4 regions of the Agrobacterium sp. NPDC090273 genome follow, and region 1 is predicted to be linked to each of the others. Evidence: predicted binding sites of a transcription regulator. Region 1 holds the regulator's gene; each other region holds the start of a gene.
The links. Region 1 encodes LexA, which represses DNA repair genes until DNA is damaged. Its sites were predicted from a motif close to TGTTCNNNNTGTGTTCNG; they were not measured.
Positions count from the first base shown of each region.

Region 2: a site for LexA is predicted at 2,073-2,090, ahead of ACIQT8_RS17535 (fibrinogen-binding protein). Genes of this name have one in related genera too.
Region 3: a site for LexA is predicted at 2,533-2,550, ahead of ACIQT8_RS11090 (putative DNA modification/repair radical SAM protein). Genes of this name have one in related genera too.
Region 4: a site for LexA is predicted at 1,590-1,607, ahead of ruvC (crossover junction endodeoxyribonuclease RuvC). Genes of this name have one in related genera too.

Region 1 covers NZ_JBIVYN010000001.1:915,341-920,596, forward strand. Annotated here, with positions in the region: gene kdsA (3-deoxy-8-phosphooctulonate synthase) at 1-423, opposite strand, end outside; gene ACIQT8_RS04550 (VOC family protein) at 423-1,304, opposite strand; gene ACIQT8_RS04555 (hypothetical protein) at 1,522-2,085, opposite strand; gene ACIQT8_RS04560 (DUF2161 domain-containing phosphodiesterase) at 2,595-3,242, shown strand; gene lexA (transcriptional repressor LexA) at 3,459-4,187, shown strand; gene ACIQT8_RS04570 (glutathione S-transferase family protein) at 4,772-5,256, shown strand, end outside.
Region 2 covers NZ_JBIVYN010000006.1:224,950-230,205, reverse strand. Annotated here, with positions in the region: gene ACIQT8_RS17545 (hypothetical protein) at 261-605, shown strand; gene ACIQT8_RS17540 (LuxR C-terminal-related transcriptional regulator) at 651-1,427, opposite strand; gene ACIQT8_RS17535 (fibrinogen-binding protein) at 2,323-3,300, shown strand; gene ACIQT8_RS17530 (hypothetical protein) at 3,458-5,256, shown strand, end outside.
Region 3 covers NZ_JBIVYN010000003.1:374,261-379,516, forward strand. Annotated here, with positions in the region: gene ACIQT8_RS11075 (Lrp/AsnC family transcriptional regulator) at 169-636, shown strand; gene ACIQT8_RS11080 (glycosyltransferase family 4 protein) at 669-1,724, opposite strand; gene greA (transcription elongation factor GreA) at 1,858-2,334, opposite strand; gene ACIQT8_RS11090 (putative DNA modification/repair radical SAM protein) at 2,555-3,787, shown strand; gene ACIQT8_RS11095 (UdgX family uracil-DNA binding protein) at 3,787-5,253, shown strand.
Region 4 covers NZ_JBIVYN010000002.1:330,880-336,135, forward strand. Annotated here, with positions in the region: gene ruvB (Holliday junction branch migration DNA helicase RuvB) at 1-315, opposite strand, end outside; gene ruvA (Holliday junction branch migration protein RuvA) at 386-1,003, opposite strand; gene ruvC (crossover junction endodeoxyribonuclease RuvC) at 1,036-1,548, opposite strand; gene ACIQT8_RS07835 (methyl-accepting chemotaxis protein) at 1,794-4,103, shown strand; gene ACIQT8_RS07840 (LLM class flavin-dependent oxidoreductase) at 4,234-5,235, shown strand.

The DNA of each region.
Region 1 (5,256 bases):
GACGCGACCGGTCTTTGCCGCAGCGACCAGAAGGTCTGTCTGACGGCTGAGGAAGGCCGGGATCTGCAGAATATCGACAACCTTCGCCACTTCGGCGCATTGTTCTTCGGTATGAATATCCGACAGAACCGGGAAACCGAATTCCTTCTTCAGATCGGCAAAAACCTCCATGGCCGTATCCAGACCGATGCCACGCTTGCCCGAAAGCGAGGTGCGGTTTGCCTTGTCGAAGGAAGATTTATAGACGAGGCCAATACCAAGCTTGTCGCACAGTTCCTTCAGAACGCCGGCAATCATGAAGGCGTGATCGCGGCTTTCCATCTGGCAGGGACCGGCAATCAGCGAGAATCGCTCGGTGTTGCAGAAGGACACCTTGGTGGCGCCGTCTCCGGCGGTGACTTTGAGATTGTTGGTAACGCTCATCATTTTTCCTCGAAGGCGAATGCGACGCCCTGACCGGGTGCTGCGGGTACCATCAGACGGGCACCCTCTCTCATATGGGGAACGCCATTAGCAGCAAGCACCGCTTCTGTCACGGCGATATCTGCCGTTGAAAAAACGATGGTTGCGCCGCGCAGCCCGTTCTTTTCGCCAGTTTCTTCCGCACCAGATGCCGATGGCGACATCAGGTCCGAGGCAACATATATATCGACGTTGCCGGCCTCGAACAGAACATCACCATCCGGCGACACCTTGCGATCAACCTGAAAGACGGCCTCGACAAGCGGTGCGGCCGCAGAAGGATCATCCGACACCAGCTGGATTTCGCCGAGACCGATGACACCATTGTCATGGCGCACAAGCGCGGAGCGATCCCCCGGCAGGGCCTTGACCCGCTGGCAGGCGAAGAAAAAGAAATCGGACGCGCTGCCCTCCGCCGCAAAAGCCAGCCGGAAAGATGCTTCGCTTTGCGACCCATCCGGCAACGTCACCGGCCGGGAAAAATCGAAAACATCGCCAGCCGAAATACCGGTTTCGACAAAGCGCTGATGATCGGCCAGAGCATCGTCGGTTTTGGCGACCAGCGCGGAAAAGCCATCGCTGCCATGTGCGTTCCGAAAAGCCTGATCCCTGCCGGTAAAGACATCGCCAGCCTCTATCGACGCCCGATACTTATCCGGGTCAGCAATGGCGAGAGGCTCCAGATAGGTGCCATCTTCGAAAAAGATGCAGGCGTTTTGCGTGCCGAAGGGATGGAGCGCCAGCGGGGCCAGCGTAAAACCGAGACTGGAAAGCCGTCGTGATGCGGTTTCAATGTTGCCAACGGGCAGGACAAGATGGTCGACATCAACAGGCTTTGCCATGACAAGCTCCCTCTCCGGCAAGATCGGCGCCCGTGTCAGACGGCACGCCGAACCATACCAAAGCACATCAGCAACAATGCTGGCAAATCATGGCAGTAACCGGCACCGGCGGCCGGGAGCAGCAAGACCGCCGGACATGCCAAAACCGCATGTCAGGCGGGTAGCGGGTGGAGATGACCTGATGGACATCTTCACCCGTCAAACAACGAAGGGCGAACTAAGCCTGCGCCCTTTTTACCGTGTCAGGATTGTCCTTGACGAACTGCACAAACGGTGCGGCCGATCTCACGGCATCGGCAAACTTGCCGCTGCCCTTCAGTCCGTCCACCTCATCCGGCTTGAAGCCCTGCGTCAGCAGGATGCGATAGACGTGCGTGGCGGTTTCGCCCTGAGCGGAGACCCAGGCGGGCAGCGTTGCTTCCAGCGCTTTCTTTTCGCGCTGGTTTCTGTCTGCAACAACGGCGAGGCGCACCAGACTGCCGAGCGGGATCGGGATACCGTTGATACCGACGTCGGGAATGAAGTTGGCGGCGTGCGGCCCGGCGTTGAGATTGTTGTTCTTCAGGATATATGCGCACTGGTTATCCCGCGTCGGCTCCTTGTTCTGCGCCTTGCGCTTCTGATTGAGCTCCACGATCAATTTGCAGTTGGCGACTGTGGAGTTCAAAAGCAACCGGTCATATTCGGCGCGCTTCAAAGCTTCCGGAGAATTGGGCGACACGGTCTGGCATCCCGTGGCCACCAGCAGGCCCAGAAACAATGCGAATTTCATGCGTTTCATGCGAAATTTTCCCGCTCACGCGCCATATCTCCATGCGGAGACACTGGCAGCGATCCATCACGATTTCAGAAAGATGCTTTGAGCGGCAAAGAGCCTTCTGTCCCACAAGACGATCCGGTCATGTCCACATGACCCTCGAAAGCAGGGCCGTAGATATCGTGACACAGCCATTTGGCAACCCAGAGACGTGGGAAGCTGAGAAGATCGTAAAAAAGGTGTAAGCGTTTTCATTCGAAGCCTGCGGGGTTGCGGCAATCCCCGGAGATTTATCCTGATGCCTTTTTCCATCGAGACCCGTTGCGAAAAACACAAAGGGCGCTCGATCCGTTTCTGGAGAGCGCCCTTTGCAGACCCGGACAGCATTGCGCGAGGAAAACCACTGCTGCAAGCCATCGATAACGGGTGATGATCCCTAGATGAGGTGGCGCCCCTCAGTTTTCAAGGGGTGTCGTGATCCAGCACCGTCTTGCTGTATGGTCGCCAGACGATTCTTTCTTCCGAGTGCCCGCATGGAAACCTCCCTCTACCAACCTGTGAAAGCCTTCCTTGAAAATGCCGGCTATACGGTAAAGGGCGAAATCGGCGGCTGCGACCTTGTCGGGATGAGTGACGGTGATCCGCCTGTGGTGGTGGTGTGCGAACTGAAACTCGCCTTCAATCTCGAGCTGATCCTTCAGGCGATCGATCGTGCCGCGATATCCGACGAAGTCTGGATCGCGGCAAAAATGTCTGTCAGTGGCCGAGGGCGCGAGACCGATAAGCGTTACCGCGATCTTTGCCGGCGGCTGGGAATTGGCATGCTTGCCGTCTCCGAAGGCGGTCATGTCAGTGTCATCGTCAGTTCGGTATCGCCGATGCCGCGCACCAACCCGAAACGACGCTCGCGGCTGATGCGCGAACACCAGAAACGCAAGGGTGATCCGGTCCTTGGCGGCAGCACACGCATGCCGCAGATGACAGCCTATCGCCAGCAGGCGCTGGGATGTGCGAAAGCGCTCTCCGAAGGACCGCTCCGGCTTCGGGAAGTCAAGTTGAACGCCCCCGATGCCGGCAAGATATTGCAATCGAACGTCTATGGCTGGTTCGAACGGCTTGAGCGGGGCGTCTATGGTTTGACGGAAGCTGGCCGCGAAGCCTTGGTGCGCTGGCCGACGTGAGATTGCGTGACGCGCTTTAGGAGCTGGATCAATTTGCCTGAAACGCTGTTTCGGGGGCCTGGGACACACAACCGGAACAAAACGCGTCACTCATCAAAATAACCGATTGCAGTTTCACGAAATTTTAGGGGATTGCAGAACACATATGGAACATATAGTGTTCGTTCTGTATTTGTTTCGCAACTTTTCGATGCGATTCTCAAGGGTGTTTTCCTCATGCTGACGCGCAAACAACAGGAATTGCTTCTCTTCATTCATGAGCGAATGAAAGAATCCGGCGTGCCGCCGTCCTTCGATGAAATGAAGGATGCACTCGATCTTGCTTCCAAATCCGGTATCCACCGGTTGATTACCGCGCTTGAAGAACGCGGATTTATTCGCCGGCTACCGAACAGGGCGCGCGCACTTGAAGTCATCAAGCTGCCCGAGGCCTATTCGCCCGGCCTGAAACCGCAACGCGGCTTCTCGCCAAGCGTTATCGAAGGCAGCCTTGGCAAGCCTAAGGCGCCTGAGCCAGCCCCTGCCCCATCGCTGAAACCCGCCAGCAATGATTTTGCCGGTGCGGTCAATGTTCCCGTCATGGGCCGTATCGCGGCCGGTGTGCCGATTTCGGCGATCCAGAACAACACGCATGACGTGGCAGTGCCTGTGGACATGCTGGGTTCTGGCGAACACTACGCGCTGGAGGTCAAGGGCGACTCGATGATCGAGGCCGGTATCTTTGATGGCGATACCGTCATCATTCGCGATGGCAGCACGGCCAATCCGGGCGACATCGTTGTGGCACTGGTGGATGACGAAGAGGCAACGCTGAAACGCTTCCGCCGCAAGGGCGCTTCGATTGCGCTCGAGGCTGCAAACCCGGCCTATGAAACCCGAATCTTCGGACCTGACCGGGTGAAAATCCAGGGCAAGCTGGTTGGCCTTATCCGGCGTTATCACTAACGCCGCATCGATCTGTATCGACGCTTGAACCGCTGGCCATTGGCTGGCGGTTTTGCTTTTGGGCGTGACACAATGGATTGTGTCATTTGCGGTGTTTTGCGTCGTGCCCATAAAGGGCTGAAACACAGATCCGGTGTGGAACCGGGTCCTGAGCATCGGCTTTATCTCGGCAGGGATATGAACAATCTTTGGCATGATGGAGAGAGATTGGTCGGGTGCTGGATAGTCTTGCCGAATAAATCGTGAGGCTGCGTTTTGTCTGACGAGACACCGCCTGCCGGAGCGCTCCCGCGAAAAACGTTGGTCGAGCGACGGTGATCCTTCACAACAGAAGCCAAGCCAGTCCGGTCGGCATCTGTTGGCGCGAGAAAACGATGAGGAAGCGCGGGGGGCAGACGGTCTGATTTCGACTGAACCGGCCCGCTTCGCTGGATGACAGCGTGCCGGTCTGATTGCATGATCCGGTGTAACGGCTCATTTCGAACCGACCCATCATTTCGGCTTATGGGAGCCATGGAATATTTTCGATATTCGAAGCGTGTATCCTGGTCGTAAGAAAGCCAGATCATATCGGGGAGCATGCCATGTACGATCTTTATATCGCCAACAAGAACTACTCGTCCTGGTCGCTGCGACCGTGGGTGCTGATGCGCACGCTGGGCATCGACTTCAACGAAAAGCTCGTGCCATTCGGGCAGGATGTGCCCTTCACCACTTTTTCGCCAACCGGCAAGGTGCCCTGCCTGGTGGATGGCACGACGACAGTGTGGGAATCACTTTCGATCGTCGAATATCTGGCGGAACGGCATGATGGCGTCTGGGCCGCTGACGCCATCGCCCGCGCATGGTCGCGGTCCGCGGCCAGCGAAATGCATGCCGGCTTTTTCTCGCTGCGCAATTTCTACCCCATGTGCGTCGGCATCCGTGCCACGCCGAACCCGGACAATAAGGGTCTTGCGGCGGATATTGCCCGGATCGATGCACTGTGGAGCGAGGGGCTCTCCCGCTTTGGTGGCCCGTATCTGGCCGGTGCGGAGTTTACCGCTGTCGACGCCTTCTTCTCACCCGT
Region 2 (5,256 bases), on a different contig from region 1:
TCAACTTTGATGATATGCGGACTGATCGAACCGTCAACGAAATTTTTCCAGAATATTACAATTGATTATTCGAATAACACCTCGATTCCGTCTTTCATTTAATCCTTTTTAACTATGCCTCCATTATGCCTTTCTTATTAAGCAATAGCATGAGCTTGCTTCCACCGGTCGGGGTTAAACTGTTCGCCAAACGGCGCAAAAGATGCCGCCAGGCGATAGCCGGTAGAGATCTGAAACATGCTGAACTTCAGGGGACAAGCATGATGAATGAAAAGTCTTATTCCCATGCCGGAAAGACGGTGCGCCGTTATCCCTTATTTGCGGCCTGTGCACTGCTTGCGACCGCGATTGGAACAGCTTCGTGTTCACTCGTTGAAGATAACGTTTTCAAGACCGCATCGGCAGAAACGTCAACGATCAATGCCAAGGTCGAGCCCGCGAAGAAATCCTACGGTTATCAGAAGTCGGGAAAAGCCAACGTTGTTTTGGTCGCTGAGGAAAGCACGGCCCCCAAAACGGCGCGGACAATCTACTCCGGCTCCTCACCATATATATGCTCGCCGAGCGGCTTCGGGCAAAAGTCACGTTGCTTCCTGCGTCCCTGACGTCGTGTGCACCCTTTGCATCCATTGATGCACAGGCTTACGGCTTCAGTTCCGCCAGCCACCGCCGGAATTATTCCCGTCGTCCTTGTTGAAGAACCTTGAAGCGGCCTCCGTCCGGTTTCGCACGTTCATCTTTTTATATATGTTGCGAACGTGAACCTTGACCGTGTTTTCAGACAAGTGAAGCCGATCCGCGATGATCTTGTTCTGCGTTCCCTTGCACAAAAGATCGAGAATTTGAACTTCGCGTGTTGTCAGAGCAGCAATTTCACTTTTGCTGACCGCGAGTGCGTCCGCACGATTGGCGATCACCGCACCTGATTTAACCCCACCTCCATGCACCGCATGGGAATAAGGTGTCAGCCTGCCGAGGAGAGCTGCGGGAAAGTGTTCCCCGCCCTTCATGAGAAGGTCCACAGCCGCCATGAACACATCGAGCCGGAGATTGAGGGGAAGCACGCCATCAATAATCCGCGTGCTCACAAGTTGCTTGAGGTGATCTTCGAATTTGTCGATCGTTTCAACCACCAACGCTATTGGTGCGTCAGGGTGTTTATCCCTCACCTCTTCGAGAACGGCCTGAAGACGGCCACCTGATATGCGATAGGGCAAAACCAGGCGGACTTCAGAACCATAGTTGTCGCGAATTTCGGCTGATGAGCCGACGCTCACCACTGCGTATGCGGGGAACTTTTTGCCCAGCGCCTCTGCTAGGCACTCGGAAAATAGATCCGCGTCCGCGATGACCAGAACAGTTCCACTTATAGGCGTGGTGACATTGCTCTGTTTGGCTGCTGCGAAGTTTGACGATCCCATGAACATTAACGCCTCCCTTAAGCTTTAACGCGTGACTTTCTTCTTTTTATTTTGTTTACCCTGCGTGCTCGCCAGTCGGTGAAACCAGGAGACCCCCATCCCCTATAATTTCGTGTCAACTATCATTAATTACCTGTTAATTAGGCTAATACGAAAAGCAGTGTAAATAAATGGCCCAAACGGGTTATTTCTTTCAAACGGCGTACAAAATTGGTTACACGGCGATAATAGCGTGCAGCACGCCCGCAATCATCCGACAAATGTATTAGAAAATTCGCATCAAAGGTTTTGAAATTTCCGAAAACAAAACCACAGGTTGATACAATTTTGCATGTGAACATACATATATGTTCCGAAACGGGATATCAGGCACGAACCCGCTGAAATAAACCATAAGAACCAAAAGTCCCCGTTTCCTGGGACATTGCCTCATATATTTTTTGATTTTAAGGAAATCCGGGGCCCTCGAACCGCTTGATGGACACGCGCCGGGAGTAGCTGGCTCGTTCAGTTTAGCCCGAATTGATATCTAGGAACCACGCTTTTTCTGCGCCACAGTCTGACCGTCGCCAACCAACAGCGACTGATGAAAAGGCTCTCCGACAATAACGTGTGTTTGATACTGCCGGTTCCCTTCCATCATAAATGACACTGAAAAAATAAAGAATGCCGCCCGGCTTTTTTGCAAAGCCCGGGACGGATTTGTGCGCCTGAGTAGTGAGTGGTGCACATGCATACAACGACAGAGAACCCCTCAAGGGGCGAATGCCAAACCGCAGATAAACCGTACCGCGTATGTCTGCAAAATTGTGCAACAACGGAGTAAGCGCGATAAAAATCCCATTTAAGATGAGAGGGATTTCGAAAGCTGCTCCGAACTTTTTTCTCGGAGGAACTTGAAATGGGTTACAATCCACAGCCTGCGGGCGACGACATCACCAAAATTGGCGCGCTGTCCGAAGGCTTCGCGAACACGTCGACAAACGATGCCAAGGTTGACGACAGCAATGTCGGCGTAGCCAACGGCGAAAATCGCAACAACGACTACAGCGACAACAGCGACAACAGCGACAACAGCACTGAAACCAAAGTTGATGTTGACGCAAAGATCGATGTTGCAATCGGCAATGGCGACAATCGCGAAAACAGCTACGATAACGACACCAAGACGGTGAACGACAACGACACCACGGTGAAAACCAGCACCGATATCAAGAGCGATTACGACTGGAGCTATGACTCGAAGTCGTACAGCGACAACGACACCAACATCAAGACGACCACGGAAACGGACACCAAAACTTTCTCCTATTCCGATGACGACACGACGACCAAGACCGAAACCACGACTGGTAGCTACAACTCGTCTTCTGCAGACAGCTTCTACAAGTCGGATGACGACTTCGGCAACATCGATCATGTCAAGGACGTCGGCAATCTCGGTGTCGCAGGTGGCGATCTTACCTTCAACCTCGGTGACGACTTCTCCTTCACCCTCAATGTCGACAATATCCTGAACAGCTCGTTGACCGGCGACGGCAACGACACGGGCTTCAGCCTCGTACAGGCCAATCATCTGGCAGACCAGGACAAGGCCTGGGATATCAAGATGGATAATGGCGGCGCCGAAAACCACCTCAGCGCGAACGCTGCTGAAGCTCATGGTGCTGAAGGCGTGGATATGGACGGCAAGGGTTGGGACCTCAAGGCAGGCGACGACGTTTCGGGCACAAGCACCGCAGACGCCTCGGCAATCCTGGCAAATTCCGGCTTCCATCTGGAACTGGTACAGGGCGCCAACATGCTTTCCAACGCAGTTGATGTCACCATCACTGGCGGTAACTCGCATATCTCGGACGTCGGCGAAGACCACTCCTGATATCCATCTCGTCACGAAAGAACTGCACCGGCGGATGCCGGTGCAGTTTGCGGTTTTGACGACCGGGTGCCTGCCATCGAAATTGCGTCTCCACCCATGAGACAGCGAGATGCGCTCGCCCACGGTCCCGACCGCAGCGGTCAGGGAGGGACCCGCCATGCAAATCGACAAAATTTCAGACATGATTGCCCACTTCATCGGTCTTTTTGACACGGAGATGGAAGAGGCGCGTTTGAGAACCAAATACGCCGAGGGCCCTGCAGCGGTGGATATGGATAAGCTGCCGATTGCAGAGGTCCACGCAGTTCCTGACCGGGACTACGACCTGACTCTTGCCGACTACGATCCCGGCGTCAAGTATCGCTCAGGACACTATGATCTCGATTACGTGCGCCCCCACTTCGCCCGCATGGTCGAACACGACGTGCAAAAGCTCGCTGATGCCATACCGGTTGATATCTCAGCGGCACATTTCCGTTTTCCCGGTCGCCTTTCCTTCGATGAGGAACAGGAACTTGTCGTCTATAGCGGTCCCGGATCCGTCATAGCGCATATCTCGCAGATCAACATTCTTCAGGATGACGACTACCTGAACATGACGGGCGGCCCCAATGTTGGCCGCGACACGACATTCGTCACGGAACGAACGGTCGAGTTTTACAACGAAGCATCCGTGTTCACTCCTTTTGCGAATTTCCAGCGCACCGACACCTACGAAGCTCTGCAGTCGCTCGCCAAAACGGCGCATGATTACATCGACAATGCACGCGATAACGACGTCACTTCGCTTGGCACCGGTGCGGACCACGACTTCGTGCTGGCAGGTAACAGCATCAGCGGCACGTATATCAACGGCGAGCTTGTAGACGAAAAGCCGTCTCTCGATGACTGGATGCCTGATCGCGGCATAGCGAAGCCACCAGAAGAGCCGGAGAAAAGCGATGTTTCGCTACATCAGGATGATCCGGCAGGTAACAGCCTTGACGTGGCCGCCGGCGCGAACGTCGTCGCCAACATCGCAACGGTCATCAACACCGGGGTGATGACTTCGGTCACGGCCGTGATGGGCGATTATCACCAGATCGACGCCATTACCCAGGCCTTTATCTATAGCGACCGTGACGAAATCGCCGCCGTATTCACGCATTCGGAGGACCAGGCCGCCACCGTGGCTTTCAACATTGCCACCTTCGAACGCAGCGTCTATCCAGGCGCAGAAAACACAGCCGACACCAGTCAGGAAACGGGCGAACCGCCGATTTTCCCGACATCGTGGCGTGTCAGCGTGCTGGAAGGCGATGTGTCCTTCGTTCACTGGACGGAGCAGTATCAGTTCGTCAGCGACAATGACACGATGACGATTACGACGTCAGGCTCCAGCGTCAGCCTACTGACGGGTGGCAACGCTGCGCTCAACATCGCCAACTTCCTTGGCATCGGCATGCAGTACGATTTGATCATCGTTGGCGGCCATGTGCTGGATATGAACATCATAAGCCAGATCGCCGTACTCTACGATAATGACTGGGTACGCGCCAATGAAGACGCGCCCGACGGCGCCACCGTTCAATCCGGCAACAACCTGCTATGGAATGACGCATCGATCCACAATGTCGGAAGCGATGGTCGTTTCGAGACGATGCCCGATTATATTGTCCAGACCGTCAATGCCATCAATGAGCGCGATCCCAACATGCCGGAAGGTCTGGCGCACGATGCAAATTTCGCAGGCTATGAAGGGCTCAATGTTCTCTACATCACCGGTAACCTCTATGATGTCAGCTTCATCAAGCAGGTCAGTGTTCTCGGAGATTCCGACGATGTCACACAGGCGGCCGCCACTGTACTGCAGAACAACCAGGATGCCACCGTTCACATCGATACCGGTAGCAACGCCGTCGTAAACATCGCACAGATCATAGATTACGACAGCTTCGGCAACACCACCTACGTGGC
Region 3 (5,256 bases), on a different contig from region 1:
ATTGCCGGTATTTAAGGTTGTCTAGTGCCTTTATTCAAGGGCAGCCTTGCGTTACCAACAAGGCAGTTGTGGATGCCTGTGTAATTTTGTGTCCCGAGAGCGGCATATTCTTGCGAATCCTGCCCCGAATAGTACAAGGAAGTTCTTCTGCTCAAAGAGGAACTCTCCGTGACCAGCGTCGAACTCGATGCCATCGATCTGAAAATATTGCGCGAATTGCAGCGTGACGGCCGCATGACGAATGTGGAGCTTGCTGAACGGGTCGGCATTTCAGCGCCGCCGTGTCTCAGGCGCGTGCGTAAGCTGGAAGAGGCCGGTGTCATCGAAGGCTATCACGCCATGTTGAACGCGCCGAAACTCGGCTTCGATCTCGTTGCCTTCTGCATGGTCGGTCTCAAGCGCCAATCGGACAGCAATCTCAAAGCCTTCGCTGCTGCAACGGGCGGATGGTCGCTGGTGCGGCAGGCGTGGATGGTCTCAGGCGAAAGCGATTTTCTGCTGCACTGCGTGGCAAAAAACCTGACGGAGTTCCAGGATTTCGTCATTGAGGTTCTGACTGCCGACGAGAATGTAGATACGGTGCGCACCATGCTGACGATCCGTCAGGTCAAACGCGTTGGACTTGTCGAAGTCTAATCTCTTTAGCGCGCAGGCGACTGCGCGCTTTTTCAGCTCTGCCGTAGCTTGTCGTAGAGCGCGCCTAGCCGTTCCGATTCGTTTTCCAGCGGGAAGGCGGTGCGGACATGATGGAGTCCGGCATGTGCGTGTTGCCGCGTTTTCTTCGGATCGGCGAGATAGCTTCTGATCGCATCACGCAGCGAATCGTAGTCGCCAGCCTTGACGACCATGCCGGTCTCTCCCTCGACGATCATTTCCGCGTAAGCGCCCGCATCGCTGGCGACGACGGCGACATCGGATGCCATGGCCTCCAATGGCGTGAGGCCGAAACCTTCGTTGCGGGAAGGGGCAACGTAGAGCGACAGACGTCTGTACCAGGGTTTGATGTCATCCACTTCACCCTGAAAGATGATGCGTTGTGTGAGGCCAGCGGCTTCTGTATCGGACTTCAGCGCGTCACCGAAAGCCTTATGTTCGGGCGTGACCCGGCCGGAGACCACCGCGGTCCATTCGGGATAGTCGGGCAGCAGCTCGATCATGGCGCGAACGAAAAGATCAGTGCCCTTCTGGTGACGGACACGCCCAAAACAACCGACCAGATGTCGACCCGGAAGGCCAGTTGCCGCTATCGTGTCCTCGTCCGTTTTGCCGGGATGAAACAGCGTCGTATCAACGCCATGCATGATGACCTGATGCGGAATTTCCAGAAACGATCCGGAGCGACCGCTGGTCGCCACGACCGCATCCATTTTCGAAATCAGCCAGCGGGTGTAGCCGGAGTGTCGTCTTTGTGCGGCGGAGGTGAAGAGAAGCTTGACCTTCATACGGAGCACGTCGCGCATGATGATGCCCGGCAACATTTCGATGTTGCGTCGTGCATGCCATATGCGAGGTCCGCCGAGCGGACCGGTCAGCCAAAGCCGCCAAAGATCGCGGAAGCGTACACACGGCAAATGTGCAGGCAGGCCCGGGCCGATAGCTGCCACCTTTTGTCCCATCCGGTTCTGGGCCGGAATAAGCTGAACGATGGTGGACGTTACGCCCGAAAGTCTTTTTTTAAAATTCGGCGCAAGCACCTGCACATCTTTGAGATCGACCCGAGACAAATTTAACGTTCCGTCTGTTCCGCTAAAACACATTCCGCTCGAATGACGTCACCCGAGCGGAACAGAGATGCAAGATTTCAAGCAGATGCGGCGTGTCTACGCGTCCGATGGCACACGTGACACCTGGCGGCTATCAGCCCCACTGTACGGCGAGGATCTCGTATCCTCTTGCGCCGCCCGGTGCATTGACTTCGATGCTGTCGCCGACTTCCTTGCCAATCAGGGCGCGGGCGATGGGCGAAGAAATGGAGATGCGGCCAGCCTTCACGTCGGCTTCCTGGTCGCCAACGATCTGGTAGGTCTTTTCTTCGTCGCTATCCTCATCGACAAGCTTCACAGTGGCGCCAAACTTGATCTTGGAGCCGGACATCTTGGAGAGATCGATGACTTCCGCACGGGCGGTCAGATCTTCCAGTTCGGTGATGCGGCCTTCATTGTGGCTCTGGGCTTCCTTGGCGGCGTGGTATTCGGCGTTTTCCGAAAGGTCGCCGTGGGCGCGCGCTTCCGAAATTGCCTCGATGATGCGCGGACGCTCCTCCTGCTGGCGCCAACGCAGCTCTTCCTGCAACTTGACGAATCCACCCTGAGTCATCGGTACTTTTTCTACCATTTCTTATTCCTTCGCATTCGAGCCGCGGTATTCGCAGACACAAAAAGAAACAGGTTCCGAAGCAGAGCTCCGGAACCGTGTCAAAATCAGAATTAAACCGACTATATCAGAAGACGACAGCGAAATGCCAGAAAATTAAACTTCCCGATAATCGCTATGAAATTCAGTATCTTATGCAGTTTAATTGACTTTCGTCATCGGAACATATAGAGAACATAGTATGAGAAAGTCAATCAAAGAGCGGCTTGCCATTCTTTCGGACGCAGCGAAGTACGATGCGTCTTGTGCGTCCAGTGGCACCACGAAACGAAACTCTTCCGCAAGCGGCGGTCTTGGCTCTACAGAAGGTTCGGGCATCTGCCACGCTTATGCGCCAGATGGTCGATGCATCTCCCTGTTGAAAATCCTGCTGACCAATTTCTGTATCTACGATTGCGCCTATTGCATCAATCGCTCCTCAAGCAATGTCGAGCGGGCACGCTTTACCGTCGAGGAGGTCGTCTGGTTGACGTTGGAGTTCTATCGGCGAAACTACATCGAAGGCCTTTTTCTATCCTCCGGCATCATTCGCTCGTCTGACCACACGATGGAAGAATTGGTGCGTGTCGCTCGCGAATTGAGAGTAACGCATGGATTTCGCGGTTACATCCATCTGAAATCCATTCCGGAAGCGTCTGCGCATCTTGTGGAAGAGGCCGGACTTTATGCCGACCGCCTGTCGATCAATATCGAGCTTCCAACCGATAGCGGTATCGGCAAATTCGCGCCGGAGAAACATCCCAACAATATCCGACGGTCGATGGCCGATATTCGCCTCAAGATCGAAGAGGCGGGTGAGCCGACGCTGAAAAGCAAGCGTGTCAAAAAGTTTGCTCCCGCAGGGCAAAGCACGCAGATGATTGTCGGCGCCGATGGTGCGGATGACGGCACCATTCTTTCAACAAGTGCGCGGCTCTATGGCAGCTATGGTTTGCGACGCGTCTATTATTCAGCCTTCAGCCCGATCCCTGATTCGTCGAAAAACCTGCCGTTGATCAAGCCGCCACTGATGCGGGAGCACAGGCTGTACCAGGCCGATTGGCTTTACCGGTTTTACGGCTTCGATATCGGCGAAATTACCTCCACACAAAAGAACGGGATGCTGGACCTCGATATCGATCCGAAGCTCGCCTGGGCGCTCGGCAATCGGCAGTCGTTTCCGGTGGATGTGAACAAAGCGGATCGAGAGCTTTTGCTGCGTGTTCCGGGGTTTGGCGTCAAAACCGTCAATTCAATCCTGTCATCCCGGCGATTTCGCCGGTTGCGGCTCGAGGATATCGGACGCTTTGGCGCTTCCTTGAAAAAGGTGAAGGCGTTTGTGGTGGCAGATGGCTGGGTGCCGGGAAAGCTGACGGAACGCCCCGATCTGCGTGCCATGTTCGCACCGCAGCCGGAACAATTGTCGTTGCTGTAATGTATAGGATCGTGCTGGAGGGACGGGGAGATTTTGCCGAGTGGCGCAATGCCGCGCGCGCCTGTCTTCTGTCCGGTATTTCACCAGACCAGATAGACTGGCGATGTCGTGACGATAGCGCGGATTTGTTTGGTTTTGACGAGGGCTCCGTTTTCCCCGCAGCAACAGGTTCCGCGTCTTTCAGTGTTCCCTCTGCATTCCTGCCGCTTGCCGAGGCCGTCATCTGTCACAGTGATCGTGCCCGGTTTGCTCTGCTCTATCGTTTGTTGTGGCGGTTGCGTGACGATCGGGCACTTCTGCAATTCAAGTCCGACCCGGATGTCGTTGACGCCCGGCACATGGAAAAATCCGTCCGTCGCGACAGTCACAAGATGACGGCCTTTGTCCGTTTCAAGGAAGTGCCCCTGGCTGAAGAGGAGGTCGTGCGAAGGCGGTTTATCGCATGGTTTGAGCCGGATCACTTCATTGTGGAGCGCAAGGCCGATTTTTTCCAACGGCGATTTACAGACATGGATTGGCTGATTGCAACCCCGAAGGGATCTGCCCAATGGGATGGAGACACGTTGAAGACGTCGCGGGAGGCGGCAGAAAAACCCGATCTATCCGATGAAGCGGATGAACTCTGGCGGACCTATTACGCCAATATTTTCAATCCGGCCCGATTGAAGATCAAGGCTATGACGGCGGAGATGCCAAAGAAATATTGGAAAAACCTGCCTGAGGCAGCGCTTATTCCGGATCTGATACTCGGTGCGGAGGCACGTGTTCTGGAGATGGCGGCGAAAGGCGCGAGCGAACCCCAACCATTCCATCACCGGCTCCAGACGGCACGAGCAAACATGCCCGCACCAGAATTGTCCGATGCCAACAGCCTCGGGGGATTGAGGGATAAGGCGCAGGGCTGCACGCTTTGTCCGATCCATTGCAAAGCCACGCAAACTGTCTTTGGCGAGGGACCGGCTGATGCCGACGTAATGATCGTCGGTGAGCAGCCGGGTGATCACGAAGATCTGGCTGGCAGGCCTTTTGTCGGCCCGGCAGGAAAGGTATTTGACCAGACGCTCGCGGTTGTCGGAATGGACCGTTCGAAACTTTATGTCACCAATGCCGTCAAGCACTTCAAATATGAAAGCCGTGGCAAGAAGCGTATTCACCAGCGTCCGGATGCGGGAGAAGTGCAGCGATGCAGGTGGTGGCTGACGCGGGAAATCGACCTCGTTCAGCCGAAGCTGATTGTCGCAATGGGCGCCACTGCGGTTTTCGCTCTGACTGGAATGAAAGAAAAACTATCAGATTTGCGCGGCAAGCCGATGCCGATGGATGGTGGCAGAATGCTGTTCATCACCGTGCATCCATCCTATCTGCTTCGCATTCCAGACAGCGCGAAGCGCAACGAAGAACTCCAAAGATTTCAAGATGATATGACAAACATCAGGCGGCTGGTTGATGCCGGCATTGTCGCCTGATTG
Region 4 (5,256 bases), on a different contig from region 1:
GCGTTCTTCGAGATTGGTCAAAAGTGCTGCAAGGTCACCCGCCTTGGCAATGACTGGCCCGGACGTCGACTTGAAATTAACGCCGAGTTCCTTGGCCATAATCTGCGCAAGGGTCGTTTTGCCCAGGCCTGGAGGGCCGACGAAAAGGACATGGTCTAGCGCTTCGCCGCGGTTTTTGGCGGCTTCGATAAAGATTTTGAGATTGGCGCGCGCTTCCGCCTGGCCGGTAAAATCGTCCAGCGACTGCGGACGCATGGTTGTGTCGATATCCTCGCCACGTTTATCCGCCGAGATCAATCTTGCCGCATCGCTCATCAAGGGTATTCCGTCTTAATCGCACATTCATGGAGTGACATGTTCCACTCCCTATACCACGGGCATCGCGTTATCGCGAAAGCTCCTTCAACCCGAGACGGATAAGCTTGGCGCTATCGCTGCCCTCACCTCCGTTCTTGAGCGCGGCAGCAACCGCATTTGCTGCCTGATCTCGGGAATAGCCTAGATTGGTGAGAGCGGAGACAGCATCTGCCACCGGTGCGGGGGCGGCCCCTTCTCCGAGTTCCTGCTTCAGACCGATCGACGCCGACGGCTCTCCGGCAAAGGCAGGTGCCTTGTTGCGAAGCTCCGTCACAATGCGAACGGCGACCTTTGGACCAACGCCCGGCGCACGCGAAACAACGACCTTGTCCTGAAGCGCAATGGCATTCGCCAGTTCAGAAGGAGACAGGGTGGACAGGACAGCAAGCGCCACTTTCGAACCCACGCCCTGTACGCTCTGCAAAAGATTGAACCACTCGCGCTCCAGAGCAGAAAGAAAGCCGAAAAGCTTCAATTGATCTTCACGTACATAGGTCTCGATAAATAGTACAACGGCCTCACCCGCCGATCCGATTTTCGACAGCGTTCGCGCCGAACAATGCGCAATGTAACAGACGCCATGCACATCCACGAGGACGTAATCCCCGCCGATTTCATCGATAGTCCCTTTGAGTTTTCCAATCATGACGCCGCCCGCCGAAATAAAACCACTAAAATTTAGCCCGCCGCCAGAAGGCGGCGCATTCTATCACCACCACGATTGTGTGCGTGGCAAATGGCAATCGCCAACGCATCCGCGGCGTCGTTTCCCTTGAACTCGGCTTTCGGCATCAGGATTTTCAGCATCATGTGAATCTGCTGCTTTTCACCGTGACCAACCCCGATCACTGCTTTCTTGACCGCATTCGGCGCATATTCGGAAACCTGCAATCCAGCCCGCGCTGGAACCAGCATGGCAATACCGCGCGCCTGGCCCAGCTTCAACGTTGCGACAGCATCCTTGTTCACGAAGGTCTGCTCCACGGCCGCCTCATCAGGCTGGTAACTGTGCACGATCTCGGCCAGTCCGTCATGCAACTGGCAAAGGCGTGAGGCCAGATCCATGTCGCCATCGGATGTAACCGTACCGGAGGCAACAAAGCGCAGGCTATTGCCGAGGCTTTCAATGATGCCCCAGCCGGTACGCCGCAAACCGGGATCGATCCCGATGATTCGAATCGCGTTCTGCATAAGCCACCCTATCTTTCCGGCAGCAAACCTGCCAGCGATAAGTGAACAAAACAACAACATCCGTTAAATTTGCAGTGCAGCATTTACCTCTGTTTAAATCCCGTACCGCATTGTTTCCGGCAATAATGACAAAAGGGGAGCTGCGGACATGATGCGCCGTAGCAAAACAATTCGCCAATCGATCAGCCGGTGCCGCCATTAAGGAGAGCGGGGCTGCCGAACTGGCATTGGGGGCTACAGCAGCCATGCTGAACCGTTTTCATTCCATATCGACCAAAGTTCTGATCATTTTCCTGGCTTTGATGGCAACGTCCACAGCCGCACTGACCCTCCTCGGCTACCAGAGCAGCAGCAGCGTTCTTCAGGAACAAGCTTCGAAATCCATGGAGAGCATTCTCGTCTTCCGTGGAGACATGTTGCAGGAGCGTCTGGAACAGCTTGAAACACAGGCGGATTCCATTGCCAAGATTGAATCGTTGCAAATGGCCGTCGTGTCGATGCGCAGCGGCTGGGGTACGGTTCAGAAAAACTCAGGCGATGCGAAAGCCGAACTGCAACGTGTTTTCGTCAAGGAAAACCCCTTCGGTCAGCGTGAAAAACTTATCAAGCCGGAAAACCCAAGCGGCTTTTATTATTCCACCCACGAAAAGACCCAGACAGATATCGCCGGATACCTGCAGGGAACGCCGTTCAGCGATGTTCTCTTTGTCGACCCTAATGGCACGGTCTATTACTCCTATCTCAAGGGGCCCGCATTCGGTGAAACTGTCACCAGCGGTGCATGGGCAGATAGCGGATTGGGGGCAGCCTTTTCGCGTGGCGCTGAAAACGCCAAAAAAGCTGTGAACGACGTAGCGCAGACCAGTTTCTCCGGACTGCGGATCGACGCAGCCACAAAAGAAGCAGGCATCTATTTCGGCATACCCGTGGTCAAGTTCGAGTCGTTCAAGGGCCTCGTTCTCTTCAAGGTCAAGGAAGAGGTGTTTGCACAGATCCTTGCCAAAGGCATCGCCAAAGACAGTTCCGAACAACCCGCGATCATCGCAGCGGATGGCAAGGTCATCGGCGTAGACGGCAGCACGCTGACTGCGCTGGATGCCGGTCCTTACGGGTTTTATACCTCTGCTCTCACTTCATCGGGAATGACAGAAGCAAAGATAACGCGCGCAGACGGCGACGCTAACGCCTATGCCCGGCCATTCTCGTTTGGCGGTGAAAAATATCTTGCCGTCGAAAGCATGCTCCAAAGTGAATTGAACGCAGGCTCTGTCTCGATTGTTGGTACGCTTGCCATAATCGGGCTCTGTGTGTTGGCAGCCATGTGCGCGGCAACCGCGTTCTTTGCGCGTCGACTGTTTGCACCGCTTCAGAAGCTTGCAGGTCTGACAGGTGATGTTGCTGCCGGCAATCTTGATGCCGAGATCGGTAATCAGGACAGGAAAGACGAGATCGGCCAAATGGCACGCGCACTCGGCAGCTTCCGTGAGACACTCATCAGGCAGCGAGAGCTTGAAGCAACATCATCGCGCACCCGCGAGGAAGCTGAAACGGCGCGGCGCGCTCATCTTGCCGAACGCGAGGCCGAAGCCAGCACGCTGCAGATGGTCGTGCATTCCCTGGATGAGGGACTCGATCGTCTTGCGCACGGCAATCTCGCCTACCGGATCGAGAGCCGCTTCCCTCATGAGCTTGAAGGTCTGCGCCACAACTTCAACACCGCCATGGCGCGGCTCAGCGAAACCATGCAGGCCATTGGAGGCAATTCCGCCGCCGTTCGAAGCGGGTCCGAAGAGATGCGCGTCGGAGCCGACCAACTCGCCGAACGCACAGAGCGTCAGGCTGCATCAATTACGGAAACGGCAAGTGCCATCAAGGCTATCACCGAAGCCGTCCGCGACCAGATCGAGCGGGCTGAACAGGCGACCCGGATCGCCCGCGATGCCAGCAAGGAAGCCGCAGCCTCCGGCAACGTCATGGAACAGACAATCGCCGCGATGGAAGCCATTCAGACCTCCTCGCGGCAGATCAACCAGATCATCGGCGTGATTGACGAGATCGCATTCCAGACCAATCTGCTAGCTCTCAATGCGGGTGTGGAGGCGGCTCGCGCGGGCGAAGCCGGCAAGGGGTTCGCCGTCGTGGCTCAGGAAGTGCGCGAACTGGCACAACGCTCGGCGGCTGCAGCGAAAGAAATCACCAGCCTGCTAAAACGCTCCACCGATGAGGTGTCTACCGGCGTCACGCTTGTCGAAAAGGCCGGCGCATCACTGGCTGGCATCGGCCAGCACGTCCAGACGATCAGCACTCGCATCGAGGAGATTATGGAATCGACTCGCGAGGAGGCGCACACGCTGGCGGAGATCAACAGCACCGTGAGCGGTCTCGACGCAATGACACAGCAGAATGCGGCTATGGTGGAGGAAACAACGGCGGCGATCCACAATCTCGCTTCAGAGGCGACCGAGATGGACGGCAGGCTCGGACAGTTCGTCCTTGCCGATGGCAGCGGCCACACTGCTTTGGCCGAACAGGTCCGCTACCGCCAGGCAAGCTGACATCTGCGATTGGGGCTCTCCGCGAGCCCCAATTTTTTTGAACGCTTCATCAATTCTACGCGACGCCTATGGTAAAGGCGCACCAGCGACTTACATCGGTCGGGAACAGGACTTTCTCTAGGAGCGACGGATGATCCCTTTTTCCATTCTCGACCTCTCCCCGATCGGCGAAGGCGAGACCGTCGGTGAAGCGCTTGAAAACTCCCGCCGCATGGCAATCGAGGCGGAAGAGCACGGCTACAACCGCATCTGGCTTGCTGAACATCACGGCATGCCGGGTATCGCAAGTGCAGCCACATCGCTTGTCATCGCCCATGTCGGGGCGGCAACAAAACATATCCGGGTTGGGTCCGGTGGCATCATGCTGCCAAACCACTCCCCACTGGTGATTGCCGAACAGTTCGGCACCCTGGCAGCGCTGCTGCCCGGACGTGTCGACCTTGGCCTCGGACGCGCGCCCGGTACCGACATGCGCACAGCCCGCGCGCTTCGTCGCAATCTCGATGCCGGTGCAGAAAACTTTCCTCACGACATCATGGAGCTCCAGCGTTATTTCGGTCCGCCGGAGCCAGATCAGACGATCCTTGCCGTTCCTGGCATGAATTCGAATGTGCCGATCTGGTTGTTGGGCTCAAGTACCTATAGTGCGCATCTGGCGGCCGCTCTTGGCCTTCCTTATTCCTTCGCGTCGCACTTCGCACCAGACATGCTGATGGAGGCGCTGCATATCTATCGCGACCGGTTCCAACCGTCCGAGGTTTTGGACAAACCGTACGTCATGGTCGGCGTGATGGGTGTGGGCGCAGATACTGACGAGGAAGCGCAGCATCTCTTTACATCATCACAGCAGCAGTTCGTGAACCTGCGTCGCAACGTTCGCACCCAGTTCCCCAGACCGGTGGAGAGCATGGATGACTACTGGAACGAGATGGAGCGTTTTTCGGTGGAACACACTCTGCGCTTCGCCGCCGTTGGATCATCCGACACAATTGAACGTCACCTCGACGGTTTCCTTGCCGAAACGCAGGCCGATGAATTGATCGTCTCCATGCCGATCCATGACATTGAAAAGCGGCTTCGTTCCGTGGAGATTTTTGCGGACGTTCGAACATCGATCCGTAAGGCCGCATAGGATACACAAGAAAAAAGCCCC